2 regions of the Nonomuraea muscovyensis genome follow, and region 2 is predicted to be linked to the other one. Evidence: riboswitches for the same ligand, from Rfam matches in the RefSeq annotation. Region 2 holds a riboswitch; the other holds the start of a gene.
What was found. Region 2 has a riboswitch for cobalamin ahead of FHU36_RS26140 (ribonucleoside-diphosphate reductase subunit alpha). Riboswitches for the same ligand answer to the same signal wherever they lie in the genome.
Positions count from the first base shown of each region.

Region 1: it holds a riboswitch for cobalamin, as region 2 does, so the genes downstream of both, cobN (cobaltochelatase subunit CobN) here and FHU36_RS26140 (ribonucleoside-diphosphate reductase subunit alpha) in region 2, are expected to answer to the same signal.

Region 1 covers NZ_JACHJB010000001.1:2,766,418-2,782,127, reverse strand. The annotation lists gene FHU36_RS13190 (DUF305 domain-containing protein) at 1-75, shown strand, start outside; gene cobF (precorrin-6A synthase (deacetylating)) at 59-817, opposite strand; gene FHU36_RS44335 (TIGR03618 family F420-dependent PPOX class oxidoreductase) at 873-1,268, shown strand; gene cbiE (precorrin-6y C5,15-methyltransferase (decarboxylating) subunit CbiE) at 1,265-2,530, shown strand; gene cobM (precorrin-4 C(11)-methyltransferase) at 2,527-3,279, shown strand; gene FHU36_RS13165 (cobalt-precorrin-6A reductase) at 3,267-4,001, shown strand; gene FHU36_RS13160 (precorrin-2 C(20)-methyltransferase) at 4,079-5,572, opposite strand; gene FHU36_RS13155 (precorrin-8X methylmutase) at 5,575-6,225, opposite strand; gene FHU36_RS13150 (ferredoxin-like domain-containing protein) at 6,222-7,415, opposite strand; cobalamin riboswitch at 7,422-7,611, shown strand; gene cobN (cobaltochelatase subunit CobN) at 7,646-11,245, shown strand; gene FHU36_RS13140 (cobyrinic acid a,c-diamide synthase CobB) at 11,200-12,615, opposite strand; gene cobO (cob(I)yrinic acid a,c-diamide adenosyltransferase) at 12,612-13,214, opposite strand; gene FHU36_RS13130 (magnesium chelatase subunit D family protein) at 13,216-15,297, opposite strand; gene FHU36_RS13125 (histidine phosphatase family protein) at 15,294-15,710, opposite strand, start outside.
Region 2 covers NZ_JACHJB010000002.1:1,997,941-2,013,650, forward strand. The annotation lists gene glgA (glycogen synthase) at 1-462, opposite strand, end outside; gene glgC (glucose-1-phosphate adenylyltransferase) at 614-1,849, shown strand; gene FHU36_RS26120 (CGNR zinc finger domain-containing protein) at 2,255-2,842, opposite strand; gene FHU36_RS26125 (DMT family transporter) at 2,931-3,818, shown strand; gene FHU36_RS44865 (mechanosensitive ion channel family protein) at 3,841-5,019, opposite strand; gene FHU36_RS26135 (ribonucleotide-diphosphate reductase subunit beta) at 5,053-6,048, opposite strand; gene FHU36_RS26140 (ribonucleoside-diphosphate reductase subunit alpha) at 6,082-8,259, opposite strand; cobalamin riboswitch at 8,415-8,622, opposite strand; gene FHU36_RS26145 (tripartite tricarboxylate transporter substrate-binding protein) at 8,655-9,587, opposite strand; gene FHU36_RS26150 (SAM-dependent methyltransferase) at 9,652-10,431, opposite strand; gene glmS (glutamine--fructose-6-phosphate transaminase (isomerizing)) at 10,504-12,324, opposite strand; gene FHU36_RS26160 (hypothetical protein) at 12,405-12,680, opposite strand; gene FHU36_RS44870 (N-acetylmuramoyl-L-alanine amidase) at 12,864-14,939, shown strand; tRNA gene FHU36_RS26170 (tRNA-Gly) at 15,041-15,112, shown strand; tRNA gene FHU36_RS26175 (tRNA-Cys) at 15,131-15,201, shown strand; tRNA gene FHU36_RS26180 (tRNA-Gly) at 15,254-15,325, shown strand; tRNA gene FHU36_RS26185 (tRNA-Val) at 15,345-15,419, shown strand.

The DNA.
Region 1 (15,710 bases), on a different contig from region 2:
ACCGCCGAGCTGGCCGGCAAGATCATCGCCAACCAGCGCAAGCTGATCGACGAGATCGTCAAGCAGGTGGCGTGAGCCGGCGCAGCAGGTAAGTGTCCATGATCCAGCCCTTGCGGGCCCGCGCCTCGGCGCGCAGCTCGCGGATGCGGCCGGCGACCTCGGGCACCGGACCGGACACCAGGATCTCGTCGGGAGTGCCCAGGTAGGCGCCCCAGTAGATGTGGAAGTCGGCGCCGGCCCCGGCGAACGAGCAGTGGGCGTCCAGCATGACGACGACGTCGTCGGCGGTGGCGCCCTCCTCGGCCAGGCGGCGGCCGGTGGTGAGGTGGACCGGCCGCGCGACCCGGGTGAGGCCGACGCGGTGCCGCGCGGTCAGGGCCGACACGCTGCTGATGCCGGGGATCACCTCGTGGTCGAAGGTGACGTGCCCGCGCTCCAGCACCTCCTCCAGGATGGCGAGCGTGCTGTCGTACACGCCGGGGTCGCCCCACACGAGGAACGCGCCGGTCCGGCCGTCCTCCAGCTCGTCGCGGATGAGCCGCTCGTACACCTGCGACCGTCGCGAGCGCCAGTCCTCGACGGCCTCGGCGTAGGCGGGCGTGGTCCGGTCGCGCTCGGGGTCACGCGCCTCGACGATCCGGTACGGCCCGCGCCCGTGGGCCTCGATGAGGTCCTGCCGCAGGCGTACCAGCTCCTGCTTGGCCTCGCCCTTGTCCACGAGGAAGAACACGTCGGCCGCGGCGATGGCCTTGGCCCCCTGCAGGGTGAGATGGTCGGGGTCGCCGGCGCCGATGCCGATCACGAGGAGCCGCTTCACTCGTAAGAGTGTGCCAGAGCATACGATATTGCCTCGCGAGTCCCCGAGGAGGCATGTGAACCTGGTTGAGCGCGGTGACGGTTTTGCCGAGTTCTGGCGGGAGCGGCACCTGTGCACGCTGTCCACCGCCCGGCCCGACGGGGCCCCGCACGTGGTGCCGGTCGGCGCCACCCTGGACCTGGCCGCCGGCATCGCCCGCGTGATCACCTCCGGCACCTCGCGGAAGGCCCGGCTGGTCGCCGCCGCGGGGCCCGAGGGGGCGAAGGTGGCGCTCTGCCAGGTGGACGGGCGCAGGTGGTCGACGTTGGAGGGCCGGGCCGTGGTGCGCGCCGAGCCCGACCAGGTCGCCGACGCCGAGCGCCGCTACGCCGGGCGCTACCGCGAGCCCCGGCCGAACCCCGCGCGGGTGGTCCTGGAGATCCGGGTGACGCGCGTCCTGGGCAACGCGTGATCACGGTCGTCGGGATCGGCGCCGACGGCTGGGACGGGCTCACCGCCCCCGCCCGTGACGCGATCTCGGCCGCCGGCGTGCTGATGGGCGGGCGCAGGCAGCTTGACCTGGTGCGCCCGTCACGGGCCGAGCGGGTGGCCTGGCCGTCGCCGCTGCTGCCCGCGCTGCCGGGGCTGATGGAGACGTACGCGGGCCGCGAGGTGTGCGTGCTGGCCAGCGGCGACCCGATGTTCCACGGCATCGGCTCCACGCTCGTGCGGCTGCTGGGCGCCGGACGGGTGCGGGTGCTGCCGCACGTGTCGTCGCTCGCGCTGGCGTGCGCGCGGCTCGGCTGGCCGGCGGAGGAGGTCGCGGTGGTCAGCCTGGTGGGCCGGCCACCGGCCGCGCTGAACGCGGCCGTCCTGCCGGGCCGGCGCGTCCTCGTGCTCGGCTCCGGCCGCGACTCCCCGGCCGTGGTCGCCGGGCTGCTCACCGGCCGCGGGTACGGGCCGAGCCGGCTGAGCGTGCTGTCCGACCTGGGCGCGCCCGCCGAGGCCGCGCTGCACGGCACCGCCGAGGAGTGGACGGCGTCCGCCCCGTCGGCGCTGAACGTGATCGCCGTCGAGTGCGTCGCCGGGCCGCACGCCGAGCCGCTGCCGCTGGTGCCGGGACTGCCGGACACGGCGTACGAGCACGACGGGCAGCTCACCAAGCGGGAGGTGCGGGCCGTCAGCCTGTCGCGGCTGGCGCCGCTGCCCGGCGAGCTGCTGTGGGACGTGGGCGCGGGGGCGGGCAGCATCGCGATCGAGTGGCTGCGCTGCGACCCCTCCTGCCGGGCCGTCGCCGTGGAGAGCAGGGCCGACCGGGCCGCCGCGATCCGGCGCAACGCCGACGCGCTGGGGGTGCCGTCTCTGCGGGTGGTCGAGGGGCGGGCCCCGGCGGCGCTGGACGGGCTGCCCGAGCCAGGCGCGGTGTTCGTCGGCGGCGGGGCGACCGTGCCCGGCCTGCTGGAACGTTGCTGGGACGCGCTGCGGCCGGGCGGCCGGCTCGTGGTCAACGCCGTCACCGTGGAGTCGGAGGCGGTGGTCGCGGGCTGGTACGGGCGCCTCGGCGGCGACCTGGTGCGCCTGTCGGTGCAGCGGGGATCGCCGGTGGGCGGCTTCACCGGCTGGCGGGCGATGATGCCCGTGACGGTGTGGTCGATCACCAAGGAGGACCGTGTGGCCGATCACCGGGAGGGACGGGCCGTGACCGGGTGCGCGGCCGGAAGGGACGAGGCGTGACCGTCTTCTTCGTCGGGGCGGGTCCCGGCGCGGCCGACCTGATCACCGTGCGCGGGCTGCGGGTGCTGGAGTCGTCGCCGGTCTGCCTGTACGCGGGATCGCTGGTGCCGCCCGAGCTGCTCGACTCCTGCCCGGCGGGCGCCCGGCTGGTCGACACGGCGAACCTCACCCTGGACGAGATCGTCGCCGAGCTGGCCGGGGCGCACCGGGCCGGGCTCGACGTGGCGCGGCTGCACTCGGGTGACCCATCGGTGTTCAGCGCCATGGCCGAGCAGATGCGCCGCCTCGACGCGCTCGGCGTGCCGTACGAGGTGGTGCCCGGGGTGCCCGCGTTCGCGGCGGCGGCGGCCTCGCTGGGCCGCGAGCTGACCGTGCCCGGCGTCGGCCAGACGGTGATCCTCACCCGCACCTCGGCCAGGGCCACCCCGATGCCCGAGGGCGAGGACCTGGCGACCCTGTCGGCGAGCCGGGCCACGATGGTGCTGCACCTGGCCGTGCAGCGGATCGACGCGGTCGTGGCGGAGCTGCTGCCCGCCTACGGGGCCGGCTGCCCGGTGGCGGTGGTGGCGCGGGCCGGCCGGGCGGACGAGCTGATCCTGCGCGGCACGCTGGCCGACATCGCCGAACGGGTCCACGAGGCGGGTGTCCGGCGGACGGCGGTCATCGTCGTGGGGCGGGTGCTGTCGGCGTCGGAGTTCCCCGACAGCCACCTCTACAGCGCGGCGCGGGAGCGCGCGTGCGGGTCCTGATCCTCGGCGGGACGGCGGAGGCGCGGGCGCTGGCCGCCGAGCTGGACGCGGCCGGGGTGCCGGTGGTGTCGTCGCTGGCCGGGCGGGTGACGAACCCGCGGCTGCCGGTCGGCGAGGTGCGCGAGGGCGGCTTCGGCGGCCCCGAGGGACTGGCGGCGTGGCTGGCGGCCGAGGGCGTGGCCGCGCTGGTCGACGCGACCCACCCGTTCGCCGCCCGGATGACCGCCTCGGCCGCCGAGGCGGCGCGGGCCACCGGAGTGCCGCTGCTGGTGCTGCGGCGGCCCGGCTGGCGGGAGGGGCCTGGCGACGCCTGGCAGCGGGTCGGCTCGCTCCGGGAGGCGGCCGAGCGGCTGGCGGCGCCCATGCGGGTGTTCCTGACGACGGGGCGGCGGAGCCTGCCGGCGTTCGCTGGGGTGCCCGGGGTGTGGTTCCTGGCCAGGTCGGTGGACCCGCCGGAGCCGCCGGTGCCCGCGAACGCGCACGTGCTGCTCGACCGCGGGCCGTACACGGTGGAGGGTGAGCGGGCGCTCGTCCGCGAGCACCGGCTCGACGTGCTGGTCACCAAGGACAGCGGCGGCGCGATGACCACCGCGAAGCTCGTCGCGGCCCGCGAGCTGGGTCTCGCAGTGATCATGGTGGACCGCCCGCAGCCCCCGCCCGGCGTCCGGCTGGTGGAGACCGTGGCGGAGGCCGCCCGGTGGGCGCGGGGGCACGCCGGGTAGCTCCTCGCCGGTCGCCGCGCCGATCGCCGGGGCCCGCGAGGAGGCGGCCCGCCTCCCGCTCCGGCCCGGCCCTCCGGCTAGGGGTAGCGGCGCGGGGTGTAGACGACGCCCCCGCCGGTCACCCGGGTGGTCGAGGAGCCGATGATCAGCAGGCAGCGCATGTCCACCTGGCCTGGGTCGAGTTCGCCGAGGGTGGTGACGGTGACGCTCTCGCCGTCGCCGCCGACGTTCCGGCCGATCACCACGGGTGTGGCCGGGTCGCGGTGCTCCAGCAGCAGGTCGCGGGCGGCGGCCACCTGCCAGGTTCGGCTGCGCGAGGCCGGGTTGTAGATCGCCAGCACGAGGTCGGCCCGGGCGGCGGCGGTCAGCCGGGCGGCCACCACGTCCCACGGCTTGAGCAGGTCCGACAGCGACAGCACGCAGTAGTCATGGCCGAGGGGCGCGCCCGCCCGGCTCGCCACCGCCTGCGCGGCCGTCAGCCCCGGCACCACCCGCACCGGGACGCCGGGGAAGTCCTCGGCCGCCTCCAGCACGGCACTGGCCATCGCGAACACCCCCGGGTCGCCGGACGACACCACCGCGACGCGGGCGCCGGCCCTGGCCAGCTCCAGTGCGTGCCTGGCCCGTTCCGCCTCGACCCGGTTGTCGGTGCGGTGCCGCGTCTGGCGCGGGTTCGGCGGCACCCGGTCCACGTACGGGCCGTACCCGACCAGGTCGGTGGCCGCCGCCAGCGCCTCCTGCGCCTCGGGCGTCAGCCACGGCCGCCCGGCGGGACCCAGCCCCACCACGCTCACCTCGCCGCTCACCTCACCGGAGGCGGGGGCCGTCACGGGCGGCGGCACGAACGTCCGCTCGGCCGGGCTGGCCAGCAGGGCCAGCGAGAAGTACGGCACCCCCTCGGGATCGACGTCCTTGAGCGGGGCGACCCGTTCGGCCCCCATGGTGGCCCGCTCCACGTACCAGGCGTCGTCCAGCCGCCCCGCCTCGGCGAGCGCGTCGCGCACCTTCCCGAACGTCCGGCCCAGCTTGAGCACGGCCGCCGAGTCGGTGTCGCGCAACCGGTCGGCGAGCACGTCGCCGGGCAGCGTCCCCGGCAGCACGGTGAGCACCTCGTCCCGCTCCACCAGCGGCCGTCCCAGCACGGCCGAGGCCGCGCTGACCGACGTCACGCCCGGCACCACCTCGGTCGGGTAGCGGTGGGCGAGCCGCTTGTGCATGTGCATGTACGACCCGTAGAAGAGCGGGTCGCCCTCCGCCAGCACCACCACGGTCCGGCCCCTGTCGAGGTGGGCGGCCAGCCGCCCGGCGCAGCCGGCGTAGAAGTCGTCCAGCGCCCCCTGGTAGCCGCCGGGATGGTCGGTGGTCTCCGTGGTCAGCGGGTACAGCAGCAGCTCCTCGATCTGCCCGTCCCGCAGGTACGGCAGGGCGATCGACCGGGCGATGCTGCGGCCGTGCCTGGCGGCGTGGTAGGCGATGACGTCTGCCTCGCCGATGAGCCGGGCGGCCTTGACCGTGACCAGCTCGGGGTCACCCGGCCCCAGCCCCACCCCGTACAGCCGTCCCTCACCCATGATCACTCCACCTCGCTCGCGATGGCGTTGACCGCCGCCGCCGCCATCGCACTGCCGCCCCTGCGGCCGTGCACCACCAGGAACGCAAGGCCGCTGCCGGCCAGTGCCCGCTTGGACTCGGCCGCGCCGATGAACCCCACCGGGATCCCCAGCACCGCCGCCGGCCGGCCCGCTCCCTGGACGACGAGTTCGAGCAGGCGGAACAGCGCGGTCGGCGCGTTGCCGATCGCCACCACGGCGCCGTCGAGCCGGTCGCGCCACAGGTCCAGGGCGGCGGCGCTGCGCGTGGTGCCGAGCCGTCGGGCGAGGTCGGGCACGCCGGGGGCGCCGAGCGTGCAGACCACGTCGTTGCCGGCGGGCAGCCTGCTCCGGGTGACACCGGAGGCGACCATCGTGGCGTCGCACAGCACCGGCGCGCCCGCCCGGAGCGCCCGCCGCGCCCCGGCGACCACGCCCGGCGAGAAGGCCAGGTCGTCGACCAGGTCGGTCATCCCGCAGGCGTGGATCATCCGCACCGCGACGCCCGCGACGTCGGCCGGCAGGCCGGACAGGTCGGCCTCGGCCCTGATGGTGGCGAACGACCGCCGGTAGATCTCGGCGCCGTCGCGGACGTACCCGTCCCACGGGTCGCCCGTGTGCGTGTCGATGGTCACTGTGTCCTCTCCTGGTAACCGTGGTGGTAGCCGTGGCCGGTGGCGACGAGCTGGACGACGGGGCCCTTCGGCAGGCCGCACCGCCGTTCGCAGCCCGACCAGTGGACCGGTGTCCCGGCTGCGGTCACTCGGCCCGCCACCCACCGGGACGCGTCCGCCTGGACGTCGGCCAGTGACTTCGCGCAGCCGGGGCGGCCGGTGCAGGCCGTCACGCCCACCCAGGGCGAGTCCGGGTCGGTGACCAGGCCCGCCTCCGCCAGCCGGTGGGCGACCCGCCCGGCCCGGTCGGGGTCGAGGCCGGGCAGCACGACGGTCCGCCAGGGGGTGAGCCGCACCATGCCGGCGGCCTGCGCCTGGGCGGCGAGGGCCTGCGCCTGGACGGCGGTGAGCCGGCCGAGGGGGACCACCGCCTCCAGCGCCACCCGGCCGTCCCGCTGCTCGACGAGCCCGGCGCGCTGCCCGCGCGGCGACCGCCGGGGTACGGGGGTCACGGTGCCGCCCAGCCGGGCCGCCACCCGGGCGGGCCCGTCCGGCAGCTCGCCGATCCGCCACACCGAGCCGGCCTGAGCGTGGCCCTCGGGCGGCCGCCGTTCGTCCAGGAACGCCTCGGCGGCGGCGAGCATGAGCGCGACCGGGTCGCCCGAGGTGCGGGAGAGCCGGGCGTCCGCCAGGAGGAGGCCGTCGGGCGTGTACGTGACGTCGGCGCCCAGCCCGGCCACGTCCCCCGTGCCGTCGTCCAGCGCGAACAGGAAGCGCCCCGGCAGCCCGGCCAGCCGCGCCCGCTCGCACAGGGCCCGGTCCAGCGCCGCCACCAGCGGCTGCGTCTCCACCACGCCCCCGGGCCCGCGCCCGTTCAGCGGCGAGGCGACGATGTTGCGCACCCGCTCGTGCGAGGCCGAGGGCAGCAGCCCCGCGCCGGCCATCCGGGCAGCGAGGGCAGCACCGGCGTCCGAGGCGGGGGCGGGGCGGAGCCCGCGCACCTGGACGTTCGCCCGGGAGGTCAGCTCGATCACCCCGGAGCCCAGCTCCGCCGCGCACGCGGCCAGCTCGCGCAACTGGCCGGCGGTCACCGCCCCGCCGGGCAACCGGATCCTGGCCAGCGCGCCGTCAGCCGCCTCGTGCGTCTGGAGCGCCCCCGGACAGGAGTCCGGCCGCATGCGCCGGAAGGGACCGGCTTCGGAAAGGTGCATGGTCACTCCAGATCTCGCTGCCGTACGCTTGCGTCAGGCGATGGCAAAGGGAGGAAGCCGGTGCGAAACCGGCGCGGTCCCGCCACTGTGACCGGGGAGCGAACCCCACCACGAGGCCACTGCCCGGCGACGGGCGGGAAGGCCGGGGTGAGCGTCGATCCGGGAGCCAGGAGACTCCTGCCGTCGCGACACCCGCGACCGGGGCGAGGACCCCGAGGGAGGACTCCCGCGTGCCTGGCGACAGCCGTACCACCGTCCTGCTGCTCTCCACCTCCGACACCGACCTGCTCAGCGCCCGCGCCGGCGGCGCCCCCTACCGGCTGGGCAACCCCGCCCGGCTGACGGCCGAGGACCTGCCCCCGCTGCTCGACGGCGCCGACCTGGTCGTGGTCCGCCTGCTGGGCGGGCGCCGCGCCTGGGAGGAGGGGCTGGACCACCTGCTGGCCGGCCCCCGCCCGGTGGTGGTGCTCGGCGGCGAGCAGGCGCCCGACGCCGAGCTGATGGAGCTGTCCACGGTCAGCGCCGGCACCTGCGCCGAGGCGCACGCCTACCTCGCCCACGGCGGGCCGGCGAACCTGGCCGAGCTGCACGCGTTCCTGTCCGACACGGTCCTGCTCACCGGACACGGCTTCGCGCCGCCCGCGCCCGCGCCGCCCTGGGGCCTCCTGGAGCGCACCGCGCGCCGCGCGGACGGGCCCGTCGTCGGCGTGCTCTACTACCGCGCCCACCACATGGCGGGCAACACCGGGTTCGTCGAGACGCTCTGCCGGGCCGTCGAGGACGCGGGCGGCCGGGCGCTGCCCGTCTTCTGCTCGTCGCTGCGCACGGCCGAGCCGGAGCTGTTCGAGACGTTGCGGGCCGCCGACGCGCTGGTCGTGACGGTGCTGGCGGCGGGCGGCACCCGTCCCGCCACCGCCGGCGCCGGCGGCGACGACGAGGCGTGGGACGTGGGCGCGCTCGCCGAGCTGGACGTGCCCATCCTGCAGGGGCTCTGCCTGACCGGCAGCAGGCAGGCGTGGGAGGAGAACGACGACGGTTTGTCGCCGCTCGACGCCGCCTCGCAGGTGGCGATCCCCGAGTTCGACGGCCGGATCATCACGGTGCCGTTCTCGTTCAAGGAGATCGACGAGGACGGGCTGACCGTCTACGTGGCCGACGCCGAGCGGGCCGCCCGGGTGGCGGGCATCGCCGTGCGGCACGGTCTGCTCAGGCACACCCCGCCGGCCGAGCGGCGGCTCGTGGTGATGCTGTCGGCCTACCCGACCAAGCACTCCCGGATCGGCAACGCGGTCGGCCTGGACACCCCCGCCAGCGCGGTCAGGCTGCTCGCCCGGCTCGCCGAGGCCGGCTACGACCTGGGCGACGGCTTCCCGGGCGTGCCCGAGCAGGACGGTGACGCGCTGATCCACGCCCTGATCGCCGCCGGCGGCCAGGACCCCGACTGGCTGACCGAGGAGCACCTCGCCGGCAACCCGGTGCGCATCCCCGCAAGCTCGTACGAGCAGTGGTACCGGACGCTGCCCGAGGACCTGCGCGCGGGCATGGAGCGGCACTGGGGGCCGCCGCCCGGCGAGCTTTTCACCCACGACGGCGACATCGTGCTGGCCGCGCTGCGGGCGGGCAACGTCGTGGTGATGGTGCAGCCGCCCCGCGGCTTCGGCGAGAACCCGATCGCCGTCTACCACGACCCCGACCTGCCGCCCAGCCACCACTACCTGGCCGCCTACCGGTGGCTGTCGGCGGAGTTCGGCGCGCACGCCATGGTCCACGTGGGCAAGCACGGCAACCTCGAATGGCTGCCGGGCAAGTCGGCGGGCATGTCCGCCTCCTGCGCCACCGACGCGGCCATCGGCGACCTGCCGCTCGTCTACCCGTTCCTGGTGAACGACCCCGGCGAGGGCACCCAGGCCAAGCGGCGCGCGCACGCCGTGCTCGTGGACCACATGGTGCCGCCCATGGCCCGCGCCGAGACGTACGGCGACATCGCCCGGCTGGAGCAGCTCCTCGACGAGCACGCCTCGATCGCCGCCATGGACCCGGCCAAGCTGCCCGCCATCAGGGCGCAGATCTGGACGCTGATCCAGGCGGCCCGGCTCGACCACGACCTCGGCCTGACGGACCGGCCGCACGACACGGAGTTCGACGACTTCCTGCTGCACGTGGACGGCTGGTTGTGCGAGGTGAAGGACGCGCAGATCCGCGACGGCCTGCACGTGCTCGGCCGGGCGCCGACCGGTGGCGACAGGGTGAACCTGGTGCTCGCCATGCTGCGGGCCAGGCAGCTGTGGTCGGGCCGCGAGACGCTGCCCGGCCTGCGCGAGGCCCTGGGCCTGGCCGAGGACGGCACCGCCGGGCTGGGTGAGGTGGACCGCGCCGAGGCGACCGCCCGTGCCCTGGTCGAGTCCATGGAGGAGCGCGGCTGGTCCCCCGAAGCCGCCCCCGAGGTCGCGCGGCTGGTGCCCGGGGAGCGGCACGAGCCGGTGGCGCGCATCCTCGTGTTCGCCGCCACCGAGATCGTGCCCCGGCTGGCCCGCACCACCGACGAGCTCGACCACGTCCTGCACGCCCTCGACGGCGGCTACGTCCCCGCCGGGCCCAGCGGTTCGCCGCTGCGCGGCCTGGTCAACGTGCTGCCGACCGGCCGCAACTTCTACTCGGTCGACCCGCGGGCCGTGCCGAGCCGGCTCGCCTGGGAGACCGGGCAGGCCATGGCCGACTCGCTGCTGGAGCGCTACCGGGCCGACACGGGCGAGTGGCCGCGCTCGGTGGGGCTGTCCGTCTGGGGCACCAGCGCGATGCGGACCGCCGGCGACGACGTGGCCGAGGTGCTCGCGCTGCTCGGCGTCCGCCCCGCCTGGGACGAGGCGTCCCGCCGGGTGGCCGGCCTGGAGCCGGTGCCGCTCGCCGAGCTGGGCCGGCCCCGCATCGACGTGACGGTCCGCATCAGCGGCTTCTTCCGGGACGCGTTCCCGCACGTGGTCGGCATGCTGGACGACGCCGTCCGGCTGGTCGCCGGGCTGGACGAGCCGCACGAGGACAACTACGTGCGCGCCCACGTCGCCGCCGACGCCGAGGCGCACGGCGACACCCGCCGGGCCACCATGCGGATCTTCGGCTCGGCGCCCGGCGCGTACGGGGCCGGGCTGCTGCCGCTCATCGACAGCCGCAACTGGCGCGACGACGCCGACCTGGCCGAGGTGTACGCGGTGTGGGGCGGCTTCGCCTACGGCCGTGACCTCGACGGCGTCCCCGCCCGCCAGGACATGGAGAGCGCCTACCGCAGGATCGCCGTGGCGGCCAAGAACGTCGACACCCGCGAGCACGACATCGCCGACTCCGACGACTACTTCCAGTACCACGGCGGCATGGTCGCCACGGTCCGCGCCCTCACCGGCCGGGCGCCGGCCGCGTACGTCGGCGACAGCACCCGCCCCGACGCCGTGCGCACCCGGACCCTGTCGGAGGAGACCGCCCGGATCTTCCGGGCCCGGGTGGTGAACCCCAACTGGCTGGCCGCGATGCGCCGGCACGGCTACAAGGGCGCGTTCGAGCTGGCCGCGACCGTGGACTACCTGTTCGGCTACGACGCCACGACCGGGGTGATGGCCGACTGGATGTACGACAGGCTGACCGCCGCGTACGTGCTGGACCCGGAGAACCAGGCGTTCATGGCCAGGTCGAACCCGTGGGCCCTGCACGGCATCGCCGAGCGCCTCCTGGAGGCCGCCGAGCGCGGCATGTGGGAGCACCCGGACCCTGAGCTGTTGCGCGGTCTGCAAGAGGTCTACCTCAGGACCGAAGGGGATCTGGAGGACGACACCAGCCGCTGAGCCGACGCCGGCCGCCCCGCCCAGTGCAGGTGCAGGTAGGTGGCCGTGAGGAGGGCGTCGCCGAACCCGTCGCCGCCGCCCTCCCACCGCAGCAGCGGCTCGGCGTCCGTGACCAGGGTCGTCCGGTGGAACTCGTGCCCGGTGAAGCGCTCGCCCGGCCTGGTCAGCAGCGACGCCCGGGTCGCCGTGGCCTCCCGGTAGCCGAGCGTCAGCCGGTCCGTCATCCGGGCCACGCCGGGCAGCCGGCCGCACATCCGCCGGCCGTCCAGCTCGCGGCAGAGGTAGAGCAGGCCGGCACACTCGGCGACGACGGGGCCGGCGAACGCGGCGACCTGCTCGCGCAGGGATTCGTTGGCGGCCAGTTCGGCGGCGTACACCTCGGGGAAGCCGCCGCCGATCACCAGCGCGCCGGTGCCGTCGGGCAGCCTCTCGTCGCGGAGCGGGTCGAGGACGGCGATGTCGGCTCCGGCGGCGCGCAGCAGCTCGACGTGCTCGGCGTACCCGAACGTGAACGCCGCCCCACCGGCCACCGCCACCACCGGCCGCGCCCCGGCCGGCCCCGCCGCCGACCGGCCCGGGTCCCCCGCCGCGTCCACCGCGTCCACCGCGAGCGGCGTCCCGCCGTCCGGTTCGCCGGTCTCCGCGAGGGCCCGTACGGGGTCCCAGGGGGTCGCGTCCAGCGGCGGGGCGGTGCGCGCCAGCCGCAGCACGGCGTCGAGGTCGCACTCCCGCGCCACGAGCGCGGCCAGCCGGTCCACCGCGGCCAGCGCCTCGGCCTCCCGCTCGGCCGCCGGCACCAGCCCCAGGTGGCGGGACGGCGTGCAGACGGCGTCGTCGCGCCGGATCGCCCCCAGCACCGGGACGCCCGCCGCCGCCAGCGCGGCCCGGCACAGCTCCTCGTGCCGGTCGGACCCGACCCGGTTGAGCACCACGCCGCCCACCCGCACCCGCGGGTCGAACGTCGCGAACCCGTGCACCAGCGCCGCCACCGACCTGCTCTGCCCGGCCGCGTCCACGACCAGCACGACCGGGGCGGCGAGCAGCCGGGCGACGTGCGCGGTCGAGGCGAGGTCCGTCTCCCCCCTGCCGTCGAACAGGCCCATCACGCCCTCGACCACCGCCACGTCGCACCCCGCCGCCCCGTGCAGGAACAGCGGGGCCACCCGCTCCTCGCCGACCAGCCACGGGTCCAGGTTGCGGCCCGGCCGGCCGGTCGCCAGCGCGTGGTAGCCGGGGTCGATGTAGTCGGGCCCCACCTTGTGCGGCGACACCTGGAGCCCCCGGGCGCGCAGCGCCGCCATCAGGCCGGTCGCCACGGTCGTCTTCCCGCTCCCGGAGGAGGGGGCGGCGACCACGAGCCGCGGGATCACCACTCGATGCCCTTCTGCCCCTTCTGGCCGGAGTCCATGGGGTGGCGCACCTTGCCCATCTCCGTCACCAGGTCGGCCGCCTCCACCAGCCGCTCCGGCGCGTCCCTGCCGGTGATCACGACGTGCTGGGCGCCCGGCCTGCCGGTCAGCGTGTCCAGCACGTCGTCGAGGTCGAGCCAGCCCCACTTCAGCGGGTACGTGAACTCGTCCAGGACGTAGAACCGGTAGGTCTCGGCCGCCAGGTCGCGTTTGATCTGCTCCCACCCTTCGCGGGCGTCGGCCGCGTGGTCCTCCTGGGCGCCGGGGCGCTGGATCCACGACCAGCCCTCCCCCATCTTGTGCCAGGCGACCGGCCCGCCCTCGCCGGAGGCGCCGAGGATCTTGAGCGCCCGTTCCTCCCCGACCCGCCACCTGGCCGACTTGACGAACTGGAACACCCCGACCGGCCAGCCCTGGTTCCAGGCGCGCAGCGCCATGCCGAACGCCGCCGTCGACTTGCCCTTGCCCGGCCCGGTGTGGACCATCAGCAGCGGCCTGGCGCGGCGCTGCCGGGTGGTGAGCCCGTCGTCCGGCACGACGGCCGGCTTTCCCTGCGGCATGTCAGACCGCCTTCCGGTAGTCGCGGACCGCCGAGCCCAGGTCCGACAGGGCGTCGAGCGGGAGGAGCCGTGCGCGCAGCCGGGCGGCCAGCCGGACGGCCAGGCCGAGCCGTACGGGACCGCTCTCGCAGTCCACGACGACGCTCGCCGTGCCGTCGAGCAGCCCGGCCGCCCGCTCCACGTCGCCGCCGGCGGTGGCGCGGCCGTCGGTCACCAGGACGAGCAGCGGGCGGCGGGCCGGGTCGCGCACCCGCTCCACCCGCAGCACGTCCGCCGCCTTGGCCAGCCCGGCGGCCAGCGGGGTGCGGCCCCCGGTCGGCAGCGAGCGCAGCCGGGCCGCGCCCGCCTCCACCGACGAGGTGGGCGGCAGCACCACCTCAGCAGCGGTGCCCCGGAAGGTGACCAGGCCCACCTTGTCGCGGCGCTGGTAGGCGTCCAGCAGCAGGCTCAGCACCGCCGTCTTCACCGCGGTCATCCGCCTGCGGGCGGCCATCGACCCGCTGGCGTCCACCACGAACAGCACGAGATTGCCCTCCCTGCCCTCGCGCACCACCTCGCGCAGGTCGTCCGCGCGGAGCAGCAGGCCGGGCCCGGTGCGGCCCCGCGTCCTCTGGTGCGGCGCGGCGGCGAGGATCGTCGCGGTGAGATGCAGGCCGTGCAGGCGCCCGCGGGGCCGCCGCGCGCCGGTGACGCGGCCGTGCGCGCTCCGCGCCCGCGACCGGCGTCCCGCCGCACCCTCGCCCAGGCCCGGCACCTGCAGCAACGGCACCCGGTACGGCTCGGCGGCCCCCGCCGGCCGCCCTGCGGGGGCCGCCGGCCGAGAGCCCGCCGGCCCGTCCACAGCCTGTGGACCGGCCTCCGCCGTCCCGGCCGCCTGGCCGTCCACACCCTGTGGACGCGAACCGGCGTCCTCCCGCGACGTCTCCGAACCGAGCCCCGCGCTCTCCCCGGACGACCCGCCGTCACCAGGACCGAGACCGTCGGGTCCACCACCCACGGGACCGCCATCCCCGGGCCCGTCCGGACCGTTTGGACCGTTTGGACCGTCGGGATCGTCGGGATCGTCGGGACCGGACGTCTCCTCCAGCAGCCGCTCCAGCAGCTCCTCGTCGAGGCCCGGCGCGTCGAACGGATCGCGCCGGCGCCGGTGGGGCAGCGACAGCCGGGCCGCCGCCCGCACGTCGTCGGTCGTCACCACCTGCCGGCCCTGCCAGGCCGCATGCGCCATGGCCGCGCTCGCCGTGACCAGGTCGGCACGCAGCCCGTCCACCTCGAACGCCGCGCACACCGTGGCGATCTGCCTGAGCCGGGCGTCCGGCAGCCGCACGCCCGGCAGCCGGTCACGGGCCCGCGCGATCCGCCCGGCCAGCGCCGACTCCTCGGCGGCCCACCGGCCGGCGAACTCCTCCGGTCCGGCCTCGAAGGCGAGCCGCCGCCTGACCACCTCGGCCCGTTCGCCCGGGTCGCGGGAGGCGCGCACCTCCACGGTCAGCCCGAACCTGTCGAGGAGCTGCGGGCGCAGCTCCCCCTCCTCGGGGTTCATGGTGCCCACCAGCAGGAAGCGGGCCGCGTGCCGGACCGACACGGTCTCCCGCTCGACGTAGCAGGTGCCCAGGGCGGCGGCGTCGAGCAGCAGGTCCACGAGGTGGTCGTGGAGCAGGTTGACCTCGTCCACGTACAGCACGCCGCGATGGGCGGCGGCCAGCAGCCCCGGCTGGAACGCCTTGACGCCCTCCGTCAGCGCCCGTTCCACGTCGAGGGCACCGACGAGCCGGTCCTCCGAGGCGCCGACCGGCAGCTCCACCAGCGCGGCGGGGCGGCGCAGCCGCTGCTCGCCGGGTTCGTGCGGGCCGTCGGGGCAGGCGGGGTCGGGCGCGGCCGGATCGCAGGCGAACCGGCACCCGGTCACCGCCTCCACCGGGGGCAACTGGGCGGCCAGAGCCCGGACGATCGTGGACTTGGCGGTGCCCTTCTCCCCCCGGACGAGCACGCCGCCCACACGCGGGGAGACGGCGTTGAGCACCAGCGCCAGCTTCAGGTCGTCGAGCCCGACGACGGCGCTGAACGGGTAGGTGGCGATCACGCGGCGACCTTCCGGTTGACATGGGCGACCCGCCAGCCGCCCCGGGTCGGGGACAGCGCGGTGATGGACAGCGGTGCGACGTCGAACCTCGCGGCGGAGAGCGGGTCCAGGCCGAGCGCGTGACCCAGCGCCGCTCTGATCGCTCCGGCGTCGCAGACGACCACGACCTCCTCCGGAGGCGCGGAGCCGAGCCAGGCGGCGACGCGCGCCGCCTGCGCGGCCAGACTCTCGCCGCCGTGCGGGGCCGCGCGCGGGTCGGCGAGCCAGCTCGCCAGACCGTCCGGCTCCTCCCGCGCGACCCGTCCGTACGGCAGGCCGCCCCACCGCCCGAAGCCGGGCTCGGCCAGCTCCGGCACCACAGAGGCCACCAGGCCCATGGCCGAGGCGGTCTGCCCGGCGGCCACCGCCGGCGC
Region 2 (15,710 bases):
GCGCCGCATGCCCTCCGACACCGCGATCACGGCGTCGGCGGCGGCCAGGGCGGTCCGCTCGGCCCAGGAGGAGATCGTGTAGCCGCCGCCGAGCTGCTCGGCCTTCCAGGGGCGCAGCGGTTCGAGGCTGTGCGTGGTGACCACGTGCGGGACACCGTGGAGCATCTTCGCGACGTGTCCGGCGAAGTTGGCGTACCAGGTGTGCGAGTGGACCACGTCGGCGCCCTCGCAGGCGGCGGCCATCTCCAGGTCCACCCCGAGCACCTGCAGCGCCGCGTTGGCCGACTCCAGCCCGCCGGGGACCCGGTAGGCGGACACCCCCGGCTCGTCGCGGTCCGCGCCGAAGCAGCGCACCCGGACGTCGGCCAGCCGTCGCAGGCGGCTGGCCAGGTACTCCATGTGAACCCCGGCACCGCCGTACACCTCGGGCGGATACTCCCGGCTGAGCAGATCGACACGCATGAGACGACCTTACGAGCAACCGGCCCGTCGGGGACACCTCGACAAGCCGTCTTGCGCCGATCCGGACGAACAATAAGGAACCGGCGACTTTCGCAGGGGCATCATGCGGGCTTTCGTCGATAGATCGGCCAAATGGGGGTAGCGTCTGGACATGAGGTCCCAGAGGGTGCTTGCGGTCGTGCTGGCAGGTGGCGAGGGCAAGAGGCTCATGCCTCTGACGGCGGACAGGGCCAAACCTGCCGTGCCGTTCGGCGGGATATATCGGCTTATCGACTTCGTGCTGTCCAATCTGGCCAACGGCAACTACCTGCAGATCGTCGTGCTGACGCAGTACAAGAACCACAGCCTCGACCGGCACGTGTCGCGCACCTGGCGGTTGTCGGCCATGCTGGGCAACTACGTGACGCCGGTGCCCGCGCAGCAGCGGCTGGGGCCCCGGTGGTTCTCCGGGTCCGCCGACGCCCTCTTCCAGAACCTGAACCTGATCTACGACGAGATGCCCGAGCACGTCATCGTGTTCGGCGCCGACCACATCTACCGCATGGACCCCCGGCAGATGGTCGCCCAGCACGAGGAGTCGGGCGCCGACGTGACGGTCGCGGCGATCAGGCAGCCGCTGGCGCTCGCCGACCAGTTCGGGGTGATCGAGACCGACCCGCAGGGGCGGCGCATCGTGGCCTTCCGGGAGAAGCCGAAGGACGCCGTCGGCCTGGCCGACTCACCCGACGAGATCTACGCCTCGATGGGCAACTACGTGTTCAGGACGCAGGCGATGATCGACGCCCTGCGCGAGGACGCCCTCGACCCCACGAGCAAGCACGACCTCGGCGGCAACATCATCCCCATGCTGGTCAAGTCGGGCGGCGCCGACGTCTACGACTTCGCGAACAACGTCGTGCCTGGCTCCACCGAGCGCGACCGTGGCTACTGGCGCGACGTGGGAACCCTGGACGCCTACTACGAGGCCCACATGGACCTCATCTCGGCGCACCCCGTCTTCAACCTCTACAACGACAAGTGGCCCATCCACACCGGCCACGACCCGTTGCCGCCGGCCAAGTTCGTGCACAACGACGGCGACCGGGTGGGCCGGGCGATCGACTCACTGGTCTCCCCCGGCGTGATCGTCTCGGGCGGCACCGCCATCCGGTCGATCCTGTCGCCGAGGGTGATGCTCCACTCGCACTCGCTGGTGGAGGACTCGGTGCTGATGGACAACGTCAAGATCGGCCGCGGCGCGATCGTGCGCAAGGCGATCATCGACAAGAACGTCGTGATCCCCGACGGCGCGCGGATCGGCTTCGACCTCGACCACGACCGCACCCGCTTCGCCATCACCCGCGGCGGCGTGGTCGTCGTCGGCAAGAACGAGATCGTCGAGCGCTGACGCCCGGCTGGGCGGCCACCACCGCGATGCCGCTCGTCCCGGCCGCGCCCCCCGGGGCGTGCCCGGGGAGAGGTGGGATGTGGGCCCCGGGACGGGCTGGCGTGGGCGCCGCCCGGGGCGAGGGCTGTGTCCGGCCGAGGGGCGCCACTCCCGTCGGCTAGACCATGGCCCGCGGCCCTGATCCCCTGTCAGGGCCGTCGTCGTGTGGCACGGCAAGAAGAAAGCCGCCTGGGCGACATCCCCGGGCGGCTCCTGGAGTCCGTGGCGGGACTATCCGGGAGCCTCACCGGCCGCGAGTCGCATGGCGCGCGGTCCGCGGGAGATCGGGGTGGTCACGTGGCAGGCCTTCCTGGTCGTGCTGGACGCTGTCCACGGTAGCCGGACGATCGACGCCGATGCCAGCGATTAAAGCGCGCGGTGGCGGGCCCGGAAGCCCGCCGCCTTGGCGCGGTTGCCGCACTCCTGCATGTCGCACCAGCGCCGGGCGCCCCCGCGCGAGGTGTCGACGTACAGCCGGGTGCAGGCCTCGGCGCCGCACTCCTTGATCCGTACGGCCTGCGTCCCGCCGAGGAGTTCGACCGCCTGACGGGCGACGGTGGACAGGGCGGCGGCCAGGTCTCCGGCGCGCTCGACCCGGCCGGCCGCGTCCAGCCGCACCCCTACGGGCGGGGCGGCGGCGAACCTGTTGACGACCTCGCGATCGGCCTGCGACTCGGCGGGCCGCGGCCCGGTGAGGTGCGACTCGTGGGGGTGCGGCTCGTGGGGGTGCGGCTCGGCCGCGGCGGAGGCCAGCCGGTAGAGGGCCTCCCGCAGTTCCTTGGCCGCCTCCAGCCCGGCGGGCGTGACCTCGCACGGCGTGTCGAGGACGCCCGCCTCGACCATCCAGCGGGCCATGTCATCCGGCTCGCGCAGCACGTCACGCCGGTCGGTCGTGCGGTGCTGGACCGTACCGGCCAGGTCGAGGGCGAGGTTCCCGCTGACGAAGGCGAACACGCCCCCAGCATACCTAACCGCCTTGACAGGTTAGGCGGGATCACGGAACAGTGAAGTAACCGATTTGAGTGGTTATGTGGAGGGTGGCATGGCGGTCCAGGTGGTCCGGCCGGCGGGGAGCCGGGAGCAGGCGAAGGGGCCGGCGCTGCTGCCGCCCCTGTTCGTGGTGATGTGGAGCAGCGCCTTCGTGGCCGGGGTGATCGGGGTGGGCGCCGCGCCGCCGCTGTTGCTGACGTTCGCGAGGTTCGCCTTCGCCGGAGTGCTGCTCACCGGCATCGCGCTGGCGGCCCGGTCCTCCTGGCCGCGGGGCCGGCGGCTCGCGCACGTGGCGGTGGCGGGGGTGCTGGTGCAGGCGGTGCAGTTCGGCGCCTTCTACACGGCGCTCGGCATGCACGTGCCCGCGGCGGTGCTGGCGCTGGTGCAGGGGCTGAACCCGGTGGTCGTCGCGCTGGTGGCCGGGCGGGCGCTCGGCGAGCGGCTGACCCCGCGGCAGTGGCTCGGCTTCGCCCTGGGCGCGGCCGGTGTCGGGCTGGCCGTGGCCGACCGGCTGAGCTTCTCCTCGGCCGGAATCGCGCTCGCCGTGGTGGGGCTGCTCGCGCTGAGCCTGGGCACGGTCTACCAGAAGCGTTTCGCCGGCGACATGGACGTGCGATCGGGCACGGCCGTGCAGTTCCTGGTCAGCGCGCCGCTCGTGGGCCTGGCCTCGCTGCTGCTGGAGACGCCGCGGGTGACCGACGGGGCGGCGTTCGCCGGGGCCGTGGGCTGGCTCGTCCTGGTGAACTCGATCGGGGCGTTCCTGCTGCTCAACACCATGCTGCGGGACGCGCCGGCGAGCCGGGTGAGCACGCTGTTCTTCCTGACGCCGGCCGTGACGGCCGTCATGGCCTGGCTGCTCGCCGGCCAGTCGCTGCACCCGCTCGCGGTGGCGGGGCTGGCGGTCGGCGGGGCAGGGGTCCTCCTGGCGACCCGCCGCTGACAGCCGGAACGGCCGCGCGCCGTCAGGCCCGCCCGGGGCCGGACGAGGGGCCGAACGAAGGGCCGGCCGGGGGACCGGACGAGAAGGAGGGGCCCGACGACGAGCCGGGCGGCGGGCCGGGATCGGCGCCCAGGTCGGCCGTCCACGGCACCCCGGCCCGGGTCTCCGGGGTCTCCACGCGGAAGCGCGGCAGCGCGTCGGGGAAGTTCGTCCTGATGAAGGTGACCAGGTGCTCGCGGACGTCGCACTTGAGGTCCCAGGCGGACGGCGAGTCGGCGGCGCTCATCAGGGCCCGCAGCTCGATCAGCCCGTTCGGCAGCACGTCGGTCACCTGGAGGGTCCAGTCCTTCTGGTCCCACAGCGGGTTGGACTGGATGAAGGTGTAGAGCTCGTCGCGCAGCTTGTCGACCGGCACCGACCAGTCGACCCGCAGGAGCACCACGGCGATGACCCGGCTGCCGTGCCGGGTCCAGTTCTCGAACGGGTTCTGGGTGAAGTAGGAGACGGGCAGGACGAGGCGGCGCTCGTCCCACAGGCGCACCACCACGTAGGTCAGCGTCAGCTCCTCGATCCTGCCCCACTCGTTGTCCACCACGACCACGTCGTCCAGCCGCAGCGCGTCGCTGAAGGCGAGCTGGAGGCCCGCCAGGGCGTTGCCGATCGTCGGCTGGGCGGCGATGCCGACGATCGCGCCCGCGATGCCGGCGGAGGCGAGCAGACCCGCGCCCAGCGCCCGCACCTGGGGGAAGGAGAAGAGCATCGCGCCCACCGCGATCACGATGATGACCGCGGCGGCGATCCGGCGGACCAGCCCGATCTGGGTCATGATGCGCCGGGCCCGCCGGTTGCGCTCCCCCTCGACCTTCACCAGCCGGTCGAGCACCACGTCCGTCAGCGCGTAGGTGGCCTGGACGATCAGCCAGGTCACCGCGCCGATGGTGACCAGCCCCAGCGCCCGCTCCACCGTCTGGGCGAGGGCCAGCTCCCCCGGGCTCTGGCCGAACATCCCGGGCCCGAACACCAGGTTGAAGGCCACCACGGCCGCCACCGTGAACCCGGCCCAGGTGCAGTGCTCGACCAGGTGCCGGGCGAGCGCCCACTTGCGACCGGCCCTGGACAGCAGCCGTCGGAAGATCTCCACGCAGAGAACGGCCCCGGCCACCGCGATGGCGAGGACGAGCCAGCCGGCTGGCGTCTGCACGAGTAATGCCCCCAAATGTCCTATCAAATAAGCCTAGAACGTCTCATCGAACGTCACATTGCCCTCAACAGCCACCTGATAAGCCGACACCCGCCGCTCGAAGAAGTTCGCGAGCTCCTGCACGTCCTGCAACTCCATGAACGCGAACGGGTTGGCCGTGCCGTACCTCGCCGGCAGGCCGAGCCTGGCCAGCCGCTGGTCGGCCACGTACTCAAGGTACTCGCGCATCTGCTCGGCGCTCATCCCGGGCATGCCGTCGCCGCACAGGTCGCGGGCGAAGGCCAGCTCGGCCGCCACGGCCTCCTCCAGCATCGCGGTGACCTGCGCGCCCAGCTTGTCGTCGAACAGTTCCGGCTCCTCGGCCCGCACGGTGTCCACCACGCTGAAGGCGAACTCCATGTGCATGGACTCGTCACGGAAGACCCAGTTCGTCCCCGTGGCGAGGCCGCTGAGCAGCCCGCGCGAGCGGAACCAGTAGACGTAGGCGAAGGCCCCGTAGAAGAACAGCCCCTCGATGCAGGCGGCGAAGCAGATGAGGTTCAGCAGGAACTGCCGCCGCTGGTCGGCCGTCTCCAGTTGCCGCAGCCCGTTGATCGAGTCGATCCACCGGAAGCAGAACTCGGCCTTGTCGCGGATCGACGGGATGTGCTCGATCGCGGCGAACGCCTTGACACGTTCGTCCGGGTCGGGCAGGTACGTGTCGAGCAGCGTCAGGTAGAACTGCACGTGCACGGCCTCCTCGAAGAGCTGCCTGCTGAGGTACAGGCGCGCCTCGGGGGCGTTGACGTGCTGGTAGAGGTTGAGCACCAGGTTGTTGGCGACGATCGAGTCGCCGGTGGCGAAGAAGGCGACCAGCCGGTTGATCAGGTGGCGTTCCTGCGCGGTCATCCTGGCCAGGTCGGCGAGGTCGGTGTGCAGGTCCACCTCCTCGACGGTCCAGGTGTTGCGGATGGCCGCCCGGTAGCGCTCGTAGAAGTCCGGGTAGCGCATGGGCCGCAGGGTCAGGTCCATTCCAGGGTCGAGCAGCATGTCTGGGGATGTCTCCGTACGTGGTGGGGCGGATTACTGGCAGGCTTCGCAGACTTCCGGGTTCTCCAGCGAGCAGGCGACGGCCTCCGCGGCCGAAGGGGCGGGCGCCGCCGTCACGGTGGTCTGGGCGATCCGGGTGGCGGGGCGGGAGCGCAGGTAGTACGTGGTCTTCAGGCCGCGCTTCCAGGCGTAGGCGTACATCGAGGAGAGCTTGCCGATGGTGGGGCTGGCCATGAAGAGGTTGAGCGACTGCGACTGGTCGATGTACGGCTGGCGGGCCGCGGCCAGGTCGATCAGCGCCTTCTGCGGCAGTTCCCACGCGGTGCGGTAGAGCGTCTTGAGGTCGGCCGGGATGCCGGGGACGTCCTGGACCGAGCCGTCGGCCCGCTTGATCGCGTCGCGCATGGTCTGCGTCCACAGCCCGCGCGCCTGCAGGTCGGCCACCAGGTAGCGGTTGACCTGAAGGAACTCGCCGGACAGGGTCTCGCGCTTGAAGACGTTGGACACCTGCGGCTCGATGCACTCGTAGCAGCCGGCGATGGAGGCGATGGTGGCCGTCGGCGCGATGGCGATCATGAGGGAGTTGCGCAGCCCGGTGGCGGCGACCTTGGCACGCAGCGCCTCCCAGCGCGGCGAGCCGGCCGCCCCGGCGTAGTGGTCGGGGTGCAGCATCCCGAGGGCGGCGCGGGTGTCGCCGTACGACGGGTGCCGGCCGCGCTCGGCGGCCAGGTCGGCGGAGGTGTCGTAGGCGGCCAGCGCGATCTCCTCGGCGATCCGCGTGGACAGCTCCCGCGCCTCGGGCGAGTCGAACGGCAGGCGCAGCGCGAAGAACACGTCGGCCAGCCCCATCACGCCGAGCCCGATCGGCCGCCAGCGCCGGTTGGCCGCCTCGGCCTCGGGTGTCGGGTAGAAGCCCAGGTCGATGGTCCGGTCGAGGAAGCGCACGGCGGTCCGCACGGTGGCGCGCAGCCGGTCCCAGTCGAGGTCCGCGCCGTCGCGCAGGTGGGCGGCCAGGTTGACCGAGCCGAGGTTGCACACCGCGGTCTCGGCGTCGCTGGTGACCTCCAGGATCTCGGTGCACAGGTTGGACAGGTGGATGACGTTCTCCGGGCGGGCCGTCTGGTTGGAGGTCCGGTTGGCCGCGTCCTTGAACGTCATCCAGCCGTTGCCGGTCTGCGCGAGCGTGCGCATCATCCGGCCGTACAGGGTGCGGGCCGGGATCTGGCGGACGAAGCGGCCCTGCGCCTCGTAGGCGCGGTAGGCGCGGTCGAAGGCGTCGCCGTACAGGTCGGTGAGGTCGGGGACGTCCTTGGGGTCGAACAGCGACCACGTCCCGTCGGCCTCGACCCGCCGCATGAACTCGTCCGGCACCCAGTTGGCCAGGTTCAGGTTGTGCGTGCGGCGGGCGTCCTCGCCCGTGTTGTCGCGCAGCTCCAGGAACTCCTCGATGTCGGCGTGCCAGGTCTCCAGGTAGACGCAGGCCGCTCCCTTGCGACGGCCGCCCTGGTTCACCGCGGCGACCGAGGAGTCGAGGGTGCGCAGCCACGGGACGATGCCGTTGGAGTGCCCGTTGGTGCCGCGGATGAGCGAGCCGCGCGAGCGGACCCGGGTCCAGGAGATGCCGATGCCTCCGGCGTACTTCGACAGCCGGGCCACCTGGCCGTACCTGTCGTAGATGGCCTCCAGCTCGTCGCGCGGCGAGTCGAGCAGAAAGCACGACGAGAGCTGCGGGCGGCGCGCGCCGGAGTTGAACAGCGTCGGCGAGCTGGGCAGGTAGGCCAGCGCGGACATCAGCCCGTACAGCTCGGCGGCCTCGGCCACCGAGGACGACAGTCCGCAGGCCACCCGCAGGAAGAAGTGCTGCGGGCGCTCCAGCACCGCCCGCGTCTGCGGGTGGCGCAGCAGGTAGCGGTCGTAGACGGTGCGCAGGCCGAAGTACTCGAACCGGTCGTCGGCCTCGTCGTGGACGAGCGCGTCCAGCTCGGCGGCGTGGGCCGCGACGAACGCCGCGAGGGAGTCCTGGACCAGCCCGGCCGCGTGGGTGGCCGCGACCGACTCGGAGAAGGTCCGCACGCCGTGCCCGGCCGCCTCGTCGGCGATCTCCTCGGCCAGCAGCCGGGCGGCGACCCGGGAGTTGGCCGGATCGGCGATCACCCGGGCGGCGGCCTCCTCGATGGCCAGCCGCCGGTCAACCTCAACGATCTGCGTCACGTGCTCTCCTCGCGAGCTCTGCCCCGTGAGGGCGCGCGAGAGCACGGCGGCGCGGGGCGTGCCCGGCCGCGTCGGCCCCCGGGCCCTCCCTCGAGGCCCTGGACAGGTCAGCCGGGCGTGCCGGGCCGGCCCGCGTGGTCGTGCGCGCTCCGGCCGGGACCCCGGCGTCACTGGCAGGTCTTCGGGCTCGCGGGCGCGCCTGACCATGACGGTCAGGCCGGTCCTACTGGCCGTCGCTTCCCGGATCTCTCCAGTGCTCGTGACGGCGGTCGTTCCCGCTCACCGCTGCGGGGCAGCCCCGGAATCGCACCGGGTTCCCTTTCACTCCGCCCCGAGGGGCGAACCAGCGACGAGCAGGATCCTACATCTAGTGGCCACGGCCGCAACTCGCCCCATCATGTTGTGCCGGGCGTGTCGACCAGTCCGAGGTCGCGGAGCACGGCGCGGGTGCGCGCGGTCTCCGAGGCGAGCCACTGCTCGAAGTCGCCGCCGCTGAGCGGGATCGGCTGCCAGCCCCCGGCGCGGCAGGCCTTGTGCCACGGCGCGGAGCCGGCGACCCGCTCGCACATCTCGACGGCCGTGGCGCGCAGGTCCTCGGCCATGTCCTGCGGGCCGACCGCCGCGCACCAGTCGGCGAAGTCGATGCGCACGCCCGACTCCAGGAGGCTGGGCACGTCGAGCCCGTCGACGCGGCGGGCGCTGGAGACGGCCAGCGCCCTGACCCGTCCCTTGCGCAGGTCGGCCCGCCAGGCGCGCAGGGGACCGGCGGCGGCCACCGCCCGGCCGCCTCGCAGGGCGTCGGTGGCCTCCGCCGTGGTCGGGTGGCCGGTGTAGGCGATCCGGCGGGCGTCGGCGCCGAGCCCCCGCGCGACCAGCCCGAACAGCAGGTGGTCGGGCTCGCCCTGCGGCCCCCCGGCGAGCGGCGTCTCCTCGGGCCTGGCGAGCAACTGGGCGCCGAAGTCCTCGAAGTCCCTGAACGGCGAAGCAGCCGGCACGACCACGACCTCGATCTCCCCGGCCAGCCTCGCCAGCGGCGTCGCGGTCTCGAGCAGCCTGGGCCCGGCGTCGATCTCGGCGGCGGCCAGGGCCGGCAGTCCGGTGACGGTGATCGTGGTGGCCTGCCGGTGGCCGGCCAGCATGAACCCCGACTGCCACGCGGCCCGGGTGAGCGCCCGCGTCACCCCCGCCCACCGCTCGGCGCCCGGCGCGATGGCGAACGGCAGCCGCACCGCTCCCGCGGTGGTGCCCTTGTCGGCGCCGCACGCGGCCGCCGCCATGCCGAGCCCCGCCATGCCGAGTCCCAGCGCGAAGAACTGCCGTCGCCGCATGCGTGCCTCCCCCGGGCGCGCGGGTACCTCCCACTACCTGAGGTTATTGACACATCACCGTCGGTTACACCTGTGGATCGGGTGCCTTCCATCCGACTCCGGCCATCAGGTACGAGGCCGTGGACGGTTCGGCGGCCAGCCGGGGCCGGTCGGGCCGCCAGTCGGCGGCGTGCACCAGGCCGGGCTCGACCAGCGTGAAGTCACCGAAGAACGCCCTGATCCGGGCGGGCGTCCGGGCGGCGCCGCGGCGGGCGGCCGGCTTCGCCCGCCCCGGAGAGGGGCCCGGAGTGGTGGAGTGCGTGAGCACCAGATGACTGCCGGGCGCCAGTGCCTCCCGCAGCGCGGCCACGGCGGCGTGCGGGCCGCCCGCGTCGTCCGTGCCGGCGTCGGGGATGAAGTGCAGGATCGAGATCAGCAGCACGCCGACCGGCCGGTCCAGGTCGAGGAAGGCCGCGGCGCGCTCCAGCACCCCGGCGGCGTCGAGCAGATCCGCCCGGACGAAAGCGGCCCTGCTCTCGTCGCGGAGCAGGGCCGTGGCGTGCGCGGCGACCACGGGATCGCGGTCCACGTAGACCACCCGGGCACCGGGGACGATCTGGTGAACGCTGCCCTGGGTCGGCAGCCCGCTGCCGAGGTCGAGGAACTGGCGCACGCCCGAACCCGCCAGGTGGCGCACCGCCCGCTGCTGGAAGCCCCGGTTGACCCGTGCCAGCGGCACGGTGTGCGGGACCAGCTCGGCGAGCCGGTCGGTGGCCTCGCGATCGACGGCGTAGTTCGTCACACCGCCGAGCATGTAGTCGTACATGCGTGCGAGGTTGGGCGTGCGCGGATCGAACTCGACCACAAACGGATCTTAGGTCGAGATTGCGCTAATTACACGAGCTCTGTGCGATTGTGGCCATAGTGCAGCCTGGACTCATTCGACTGTGACACTCTTGGCCAGATTGCGAGGCTTGTCCACATCGCGGCCGAGGGCGACCGCCGCGTGGTAGGCGAAGAGCTGGAGCGGGATCGTCAGCAGGATCGGGTCCAGCTCGATCTCGTTCTTCGGCACCACGATCACGTCGTCGGCCAGCTTGGCGTCGGGCTCGCGGTGGCCGACCATGAGCACCTGCCCGCCGCGGGCGCGGATCTCGCCGAGCGTGGTGAGGTTCTTGTCGAGCAACTCGTCGTCGGGGACGATCGCGACCGTGGGCATCTCGGGGCCGATCAGCGCGAGCGGCCCGTGCTTGAGCTCGCTGGCCGGGTACGCCTCGGCGTGCACGTACGAGATCTCCTTGAGCTTCTGCGCGCCCTCGCGGGCCACCGGGTAGCCGCGCACCCGGCCGACGAACATCATGCTCGGGTGGTGGGCGTACTTCTTCGCCAGCTCGGCGATCTTGTCGCCCTGGGCCAGGATCTCCTCGATCTGGCCGGGCAGCCGGCGCAGGCCCTCGCAGATGCGGCGGCCGTCGGCGGGCGACAGGTCGTGCACGCGGCCGAAGTGCACCGCGAGCAGCGCGAACGCCAGCGACGTGGAGGTGAACGCCTTGGTCGAGGCCACCGACACCTCGGGCCCGGCGTGCAGGTAGACGCCGCCGTCGACCTCGCGGGCGATGGCGCTGCCGACGGCGTTGACGATGCCGATCACCCGGCCGCCCTTGCGCTTGAGCTCCTGCACCGCGGCCAGGGTGTCGTACGTCTCGCCCGACTGGCTGATCGCCACGTACAGCGTGTCGGGGTCGACCACCGGGTTGCGGTAGCGGAACTCGCTGGCCGGCTCGGCGTCGGCCGGGATGCGGGCCAGCTCCTCGATGAGCTGGGCGCCGATCTGGCCGGAGTAGTAGGCCGAACCACAGCCGATGATCTTCACCCGGCGGAAGGAGCGGGTCTCCCGGGCGTCCATGTTCAGGCCGCCGAGGTGGGCGATGTGGAAGCGCTCGTCCAGACGGCCGCGCAGCGTGCGCGAGACCGTCTCGGGCTGCTCGGAGATCTCCTTGAGCAGGTAGTGCTCGTAGCCGCCCGTGTCGTAGTGGCCGGCGTCCCAGTCGACGGTCAGCGGCTCCTTGGCGGTCTCGCGGGCGTCGCTGGCGAAGGTGTGGAAGCCGTCGGCCTTGAGCACGGCCAGCTCGCCGTCCTCCAGGTGCACCACCTGGCGGGTGTAGCGGACCAGCGCCGACACGTCGGAGGCGGCGAACATCTCCTTCTCGCCGATGCCGAGCACGATCGGGCTGCCGTTGCGCGCCACGACGACCTCGCCGGACCGCTCGGCGTCGATGACGGCGATGCCGTACGTGCCGACGACGCTCTTGAGCGCCTTGCGCACGGCCTCCTCCAGCGACTCGGTCTCCTGGACGGTGCGGGCGATCAGGTGGGCGAGCACCTCGGTGTCGGTCTCGGAGAGGAAGACGGCGCCGTCGGCGGTCAGCTTGGCGCGCAGCTCGTCGGCGTTCTCGATGATGCCGTTGTGCACGACGGCGATGCGCTCGTCCGCCGACAGGTGCGGGTGGGCGTTGACGTCACTGGGCACGCCGTGGGTGGCCCACCGCGTGTGGCCGATGCCGAGGCCGCCCTTGAACCGGGCCGGCATGACCTTGGCCAGGTCGGCCACCCGGCCCTTGACCTTGCGTACCTTCAGCCCCTTGCTGGACACCACGACTCCGGCCGAGTCATAGCCGCGGTACTCCAGCCGCTGCAGCCCCTCCAGCAGGATCGGGGCAGCGTCCTTGGGCCCGATATAGGCGACGATTCCGCACATCCGGGGTTCTCCTCTTCCGTGAACGATGGTGATGTCCGCGACACGGGACATGGGACAGGTGGCAGGGGACCGCAGGTCGCTCATCCGTAGACGATGCGACGCAACTGGCGCAGGGACAGGTCGGGCGCCGCCACCCGGCGGGCCCGGAGCTCGGCGGCGACCCGGGGGAAGATCTCGTCGTTGGTGAGGCCACGGCCCTTCAGCTCGGCGTGGCGCCGCCGGACGAACTCCTCGACCGGCTCCGAGAAGTACGACAGCACGTCGGCCACCACACGGGCCGCCTCGCCGGGACCTAACCCGCTGGTCCTGGTGAGGTGCGCGATGAGCTCCTCATGGGGATGCCGCGTCGTGGACACAGACGAGGACACTACGCACAAGTGACTGGACACGCCAACATCCTGCCCGCAATCGGGCAGGAATCGCGCGGTGGACCCACTTCGCCGCGTCGGACGGCGGCCGACGCACCGGCGCACCGCCCTTCCCTTCTCGACCTGACTACGGACAGTAGTCTGACGGAACCGATCCGTGGGGGGGTTGCCATGCTGCAGTGGGTCGTCGCCGGTCTCGCCGCCGGTGCTCTGGTGGGGCCGGTCCAGGACCACGGCCGCCAGGGAGACTTCGCCGAGGCGGCGCGGGAGTACGGGGTTCCGGTGAGCGTCCTGCTCGGCGTGTCCTACCTGCAGTCGCGCTGGGACACCCACGACGGCCGGCCCAGCACGGACGGCGGGTACGGCCCGATGCACCTCGTGGACCTGGAGACGGCCGCGCACCCACAGCCCCGGCGCCACGGCGGCGGGCACGACGGGCACAAGGGCCACGACGGGCACGAGGGACACGGCGGGGACGCCCGGGGGGACGGCGCCAGGCCGACGCCGGAGCGGCCGGAGGCGGAGCGGCCGGAGGCGGCCTCCGACCCGTCCGCCGGCCACCGGGGCGGCACCGCCGGGGCGCCCGCGCCGTGGGAGGCCGACGTCACGGGGCCGTCACTCGGGCGCGCGGCGCGGCTGAGCGGGCTTCCCGCCGAACGGCTGCGCACCGACCCGGCCGCGAACATCCGGGGCGGGGCCGCGCTCCTCGCCGCCTACCAGGCGCACCCCACCGGCGATCCGGCCGGCTGGTACCAGGCGGTCGCCCGCTACTCGGGCGCGCGCGACCCGTTCACCGCCAGAAGCTTCGCCGACGAGGTGTTCGCGGTGATCCGGGAGGGCGCCGCCCGCCGGACCGACGACGGCTTCGCGGTGCGGCTCACCCCGGCCCCCGGCCTGCGCCCACCGGCCGCGCCCCCGCTGCGCAGGGCACAGGGCGCCGAGTGCCCGGCCACGCTGGCGTGCGAGTGGATGCCCGCCGCCTACAAGCGGACCGGCCCGGGCGACTACGGCAACCACGACCGGATCGCGGGCGAGCGGCGCGTGGACTACATCGTCATCCACGACACCGAGGGCGGCTACGACGGCATCAAGTCGATGGTGGCCGACCCCGACTACGTGAGCTGGCACTACACGGTCCGCTCCCGCGACGGCCACGTCGCCCAGCACGTGCGCACGAAGGACGTCGCCTGGCACGCCGGCAACTGGGACGTCAACACCCGCTCGATCGGCGTCGAGCACGAGGGCTACCTCGCCAGGGGCGGCACCTGGTACACCGAGGCGATGTACCGGGCCTCGGCCCGGCTCGTGCGACACCTCGCCGACCTCCACGACATCCCGCTCGACCGGGCGCACATCCTCGGGCACGACAACGTGCCGGGCACCACGCCGCAGACGCTGCCGGGCATGCACGACGACCCCGGCCCCTACTGGGACTGGGCCCACTACTTCGACCTGATGGGCAGCCCCCTGCGCGGCGACGGCGACCCTGCGCAGGACGGCCCCGCACAGGACGGCCGGGACCTCGCGCGCCGGTACGCCGCTCCCCCGGGCCCCGGCAAGGCACGGGCGGCGCGACGGACCGCCGTGCGGACCGGACGCGACGACGGGGACACCCCCGCGTCGGTCGTCATCCTGCCCGACTACGGGGCGAACCAGCCACGGTTCACCGGCTGCGTCAAGGCGCACCCGGCCAGGGCGTGCGAGCCGCACGGCGCCTCGACGGTGTGGCTGCGCACGGAGCCGCGCGAGGACGCCCCGCTGGTCGACGACGTCGGCAAGCGGGTGGGCAAGCCGAGCACGTCCAGCGTGTACGACCACAGCGCGCGGGTCTCCACCGGGCAGCGGTTCGCCGTGGCCGGCGCCCGTGGCGACTGGACCGCCATCTGGTACCTCGGCCGCCGGGCGTGGTTCCACAACCCGCCGGAGGGCCCCGCCGCCGTGCCGGCCGGAGGGCCGGTGGTCATGCCGCTGCGCGACGACGTCAAGGTGTACGGCCGCGCCTTCCCCGGCCGGCCCGCCTACCGCGGCACCGGGGTCGACTTCCAGGAGCGGGTGCCCCTGCCGTACGTCATCCGCTCCGGTCAGGCGTACGCGCTCGGGCACACGGTGCGCAGTTCCTACCTGTCGGCCGGCTCGTTCGACCCGGACCGGCACGTCACGGTCACCGGCGAGCAGCGCTACCACCAGATCCAGCTCGGCCACCGGGTCGTGTACGTCAAGGCCAAGGACGTCCGGGTGATCCGCTGACGATTCGGGTCACGAATTTCCGCCCACCCCCCGTTTGCTGCGCACGGGCACTCCGCGGAGACGATATGGTTTTCCCGTGGCCCGGCGATCGCCGGGAGCACGCGGAAGTGGCTCAGTGGTAGAGCATCACCTTGCCAAGGTGAGGGTCGCGGGTTCGAATCCCGTCTTCCGCTCGGAGCGCGAGACTCCATGGTGGAGTGGCCGAGAGGCGAGGCAGCGGCCTGCAAAGCCGTCCACACGGGTTCAAATCCCGTCTCCACCTCGGCTTGTCGGCGGGCCCTTCCAGGATCCGCTAAAGTAAAGTGCGGCGCCACGCGGAAGTGGCTCAGTGGTAGAGCATCACCTTGCCAAGGTGAGGGTCGCGGGTTCGAATCCCGTCTTCCGCTCTGAGTGACAACTCAACAAGGACGATTAGCTCAGCGGGAGAGCGCTTCCCTGACACGGAAGAGGTCACTGGTTCAATCCCAGTATCGTCCACCATCACCCAGGCCCAGCTCGCGGCAACCCCGCGCGGCTGGGCTTTCGTGTTGCCGGGGCCCGAACCGCGATCGGGAAGTTCGTGTCGCCGCCGAGGTGAGCCCGCCCGTCGCCGGGGCACAGGAATGCGGGTGGGTTCGGCGGGCGAGGTTCGCGGGCGGGCGAGCCGTCCACCGGCAAGGAGCCTGCGCTCCGGCCTGAGGGCCGGTCCGGGCGGCGAAGGTCGAGAAAGGAGGTGGGCGCGATCACGGGCGATCACTACTCTGGGTGGTCCTGTGGAGGACTCTCGGGTGG